DNA from 2 places in the Microbispora triticiradicis genome. Region 1 is predicted to be linked to the other one. Evidence: riboswitches for the same ligand, from Rfam matches in the RefSeq annotation. Region 1 holds a riboswitch; the other holds the start of a gene.
What was found. Region 1 has a riboswitch for glycine ahead of gcvT (glycine cleavage system aminomethyltransferase GcvT). Riboswitches for the same ligand answer to the same signal wherever they lie in the genome.

Region 2: another riboswitch for glycine. It lies ahead of gcvP (aminomethyl-transferring glycine dehydrogenase); the one in region 1 lies ahead of gcvT (glycine cleavage system aminomethyltransferase GcvT).

Annotation. Positions count from the first base shown of each region.
Region 1 is NZ_VANP01000010.1:36,958-39,152, reverse strand. Features, by position in the region: gene gcvT (glycine cleavage system aminomethyltransferase GcvT) at 1-1,033, opposite strand, end outside; glycine riboswitch at 1,077-1,172, opposite strand; glycine riboswitch at 1,173-1,270, opposite strand; gene FED44_RS24250 (AfsR/SARP family transcriptional regulator) at 1,340-2,116, opposite strand.
Region 2 is NZ_VANP01000004.1:316,013-318,207, reverse strand. Features, by position in the region: gene FED44_RS12860 (bifunctional nuclease family protein) at 1-165, shown strand, start outside; gene FED44_RS12855 (MerR family transcriptional regulator) at 321-938, shown strand; glycine riboswitch at 984-1,076, shown strand; gene gcvP (aminomethyl-transferring glycine dehydrogenase) at 1,257-2,195, shown strand, end outside.

The sequences.
Region 1 (2,195 bases):
GGATGTCGACCGTCAGGCCGCCCTCGCGGAGGGCGTCCTCGGTGACGTACGCCATGGCGATCGGCTTGCCGAGGGACTGCGACGGCGCGCCGCTGGTCACCTCGCCGACGACGGCGCCCTCCCGGGTGACGGGGTAGCCGTGGCGGGGCACCCGGCGGCCGCGGGCCACCAGCCCGACCAGTCGGCGCGTGGCGCCGTTCTGCGCGGCCCGTTCCAGGGCGGACCGGCCCACGAAGTCGCCCGGCTTGTCGAAGCGGACGACCCGCCCGAGGCCGGCGTCGAACGGGGTGGCCGAGGAGGTCAGCTCGTTGCCGTACAGCGGCATGCCGGCCTCCAGGCGCAGCGTGTCGCGGGCCGACAGCCCCGCGGGGACGAGCCCGAGATCACGGCCCGCCTCGCCGAGCGCGTCCCACAGGGGTACGGCGTGCTCGTTGAGGACGAACAGCTCGAAGCCGTCCTCGCCCGTGTAGCCCGTCCGCGCGATCAGGGCGGGCGCGCCGGCGACGACACCGGGGAGGATGGCGTAGTACTTCAGGCCGTCGACGTCCGCGTCGGTCAGCCCGCGCAGGATCTCGGCGGCACGTGGCCCCTGCACGGCCACCAGCGCGTACTCGTCGGACCGGTCCGTCACCCGCGCGTCGTACCCCTCGGACCGGGCGGCCAGTTCACGTGCCACGACGGCGTAGTTGGAGGCGTTGGCGACGACCATGTACCGGTCCTCGTCGAGGCGGTAGACGATGAGGTCGTCGAGGATGCCGCCGTCCTCGTCCACGATCATCGTGTAGCGGGCGCGGCCGGGAGCGAGGATGCTGAGGTGGCCCACCAGGGCGTGGTCGAGCGCCTCGCCCGCCTGCGGGCCGGTGACGAAGATCTCCCCCATGTGGGACAGGTCGAACAGGCCCGCGGCCGTGCGCACCGCGTTGTGCTCGGCCGACTCGCTGCCGTACCGCAACGGCATCTGCCATCCGGCGAAGTCGGTCAGGGTCGCGCCAAGGCGTTCGTGTACCCCGCGGAGCGGGGTGGATCGGGACATGCGGACCTCGGAAAGGACGGATGCTGCACTGAACTACCGGGCATCCTCCCCCTCTGTCATCGGCGCCTGAGAGCTTCGTCCGATCTTTGCCGGACTTTCACCTTCGGCGAGGCCTCGCGGCCTTCTTTCCAGAGGTCACCTGGCCCGTGCGGTCCTTTGCCTTGAGAGGTTCGCGGGGAGGGCTTGCTCCTTCAGGGGCCCTGACCGGCTGCCAGGACGCTCTCCCGCACGGGATGATCGGTGCGCTGCCAGCCTAGTGGTTCGCCGCCGTCCCCGTAACCTGCCGGGTCGCCCGCTTTCAGGTGCCTAGTTCGCGCTAGGGGTGATGCCTCTGGGAGTCGTGCGGCTACGGGCGGGAAAGGCGCTCAAGGCGTCGCCGGTGAGGATCCGCTGGTGGAGGGCCTGGGTGTCGGGGGACGGCTCGGTGCCGAGGCGGTCGACCAGGGTGCGACGCAGCCGCTGGTAGGAGGCGAAGGCGTCATGGGTCCGGCCCGACCGGTGCAGGGCCAGCATGAGCTGCCGGTGGGGGCGTTCGCGCAGCGGATGCCGGGTGGCCCACTGGGCCAGGCCGCCGACGATCTCGCGGTGGTGCCCGAGCGCCAGCCGTACGTCGAAGAGGTCCTCGGTCGCCGCCCGCCGATCCTCGTCGAGCCGTTCGGCCCACACGCGGAGCCCGTCGACCTGCCGCACATCGAGGAGGGCGTCGCCCCGCCACAGGCTCAGCGCGTTCTCGAACAACCGCACCGCATTGTGGTAATCGCCATTCTCGCGAGCGATTCTGCCCTGCGCCACCCATTGGTTGAATTCTGCAACGTCCACGGACCCCGGTCGGACGGAAAGAAGGTATCCGCCCTTCACCGTACGGACCGGAGAAAGGCCGGGGTCGCGGGGGGAGAGCCGCCGCCGCACCTGGGCGACGTAGGTGGTAAGATTGCGCGGCGCCGAAATAGTGGGACGGCCATTCCACAGTAGTGCGGTGAGCTGGTCCCGGTGCAGCGCGATATTCGCATTAAGGACGAGCAGCGCCAGGAGCTGCCGATGTCTCGCGGCGAGGCCGGCGATGGCGTCTCCTCGGTCGTTCATGGCCGAAAACGGTCCGAGCACGGCGTATAACACGGTTCCCCTCGCGCAAGGCAGCGTGAACGCGCCGACGACGGCGGCT
Region 2 (2,195 bases), on a different contig from region 1:
GACTCGATCGCGCTGGCGTTGCGCACGGGGGCGACGATCTACGCGAGTGAGGACGTGATCCAGGAGGCGGGTGTGAGCATGCCCGACGACCAGGAAGACGAAGTGGAGAAGTTCCGCGAGTTCCTGGACAAAATCACACCGGAAGACTTCGGGCGAGCGGGCTGACGTGCCGCACCATTTCGGGAAATTACGCTTCACGACGCGCCGGACGGGGTCGTTGACTGACGATGGCCCCGGTCCTACGGTGCAAGGGAAACCACGGTTGTAATTCACGAACCCCCAGATCAGACCGTGGGATGAGAGAAAGCCGGAGGTCCGCAGTGGCGGTCAGCAGCGGCGAGGGTAGGTCGGCCGGCCAGCACGACCCGGTTCGGCGGGAGGCGCGCGAGCGCGCCGGCGAACAAGGCCTGCTGTTCGACGAGCAGCCGACGGCGCTGCCCGAGAACATCGGTTACCGTGGCCCGACGGCGTGCGCGGCGGCCGGGATCACCTACCGGCAGCTCGACTACTGGGCCCGGACCGAACTGGTGCTCCCGACCATAAGAGCAGCTCAGGGGTCCGGGTCGCAGCGACTCTACAGCTTCCGCGACATCCTCGTCCTGAAGGTCGTCAAACGTCTCCTCGACACGGGGGTCTCGCTCCAGCAGATCCGCACCGCCGTACGGCACCTGCGCGACCGGGGCGTCAACGACCTGGCCCAGATCACCCTGATGAGCGATGGCGTGAGCGTCTACGAGTGCACCAGCGCCGACGAGGTGATCGACCTGCTGCAGGGCGGCCAGGGCGTGTTCGGCATCGCGCTCGGGCGGGTCTGGCGCGAGGTGGAGGGTTCCCTGGCGGAACTGCCCGGTGAGCGCGCGGAGTCCGCTCCGGATGCGGAGGGGGATCATCCGGCCGACGAGCTGGCCCGCCGCAGGAAGGCCCGTAAGATCGGCTGAGAAACGGGTACAGAGGAAGTAACCGGGTAGAGTGGACACGGCCGACGACCTCGTGCGGGAGAGACCCCTGAAGTTGCAGGGGCGCCGAAGGAGCAAACCTCCCCGGAAACTCTCAGGCATCCGTACCGCACGGACGAGGCGACTCTGAAAAGCAGGCCCGCCCGCCAGGCGGCGCCTCACCGAAGGGGAAAGCCGGGCCGGGCGGCCCGGTGAAGCTCTCAGGTCCGATGACAGAGGGGGAGACCGCATCACGGCCGGTCGCGCTCACAGGCGCGAGGCGGCCGCCGCAGGTCTCGACCCGCCCAGGAGGCCCCTGTCATGACCGACCGCTCGACGCTTCAGGATCTTTCCGCCCCGCCCTTCGCGACCCGTCACATCGGTCCTTCGGACGCCGGCCGTGCCCGCATGCTGGAGGTCGTCGGCTACGAGTCGACGGCCGACCTGCTCGCCGTGGCCGTTCCCGAGGCGATCCGCACGCGGGGCCCGCTGAACCTGCCGGAGGCGGCGGGGGAGGCCGAGGCGCTGGCCGAACTCCGCGCGCTCGCGGCCCGAAACCGGGTGCTGACCCCGATGATCGGCCTGGGGTACCACGACACGATCACTCCGGGGGTCGTCCTCCGCAACGTGCTGGAGAACCCGGGCTGGTACACCGCGTACACGCCGTACCAGCCGGAGATCTCACAGGGGCGGCTGGAGGCCCTGCTGAACTTCCAGACCGTCGTGTCGGACCTCACCGGCCTCGACGTCGCCGGCGCGTCCCTGCTGGACGAGGCGACCGCCGCGGCCGAGGCGATGACGCTGGCCCGGCGCGCGAGCAAGGTCAAGGCGGACGTCTTCGTGGTCGACGCGGACGCGCTGCCGCAGACCAAGGCCGTGCTGGCGACCCGCGCCGAGCCGCTCGGCATCACGCTGGTGGAGTCGGACCTCGCGGGCGACCTGCCCGAGTGCTTCGGGGTCCTCGTCCAGTATCCGGGCGCGAGCGGCCGGGTGGCGTCCTTCCGGGCGCTGGCCGAGCGGGCGCACGCCGCCGGCGCGCTGCTCGTCGCGTCGGCCGACCTGCTGGCGCTGACCCTGCTGGAGCCCCCCGGCGAGCAGGGCGCCGACATCGCCGTCGGCTCCTCCCAGCGCTTCGGCGTCCCGCTGGGCTACGGCGGCCCCCACGCGGCGTACATGGCGGTCCGTGAGGGCCTGCAGCGGCAGATGCCGGGCCGCCTGGTCGGCGTCTCGGTGGACGCCGACGGCCGTACGGCATACCGG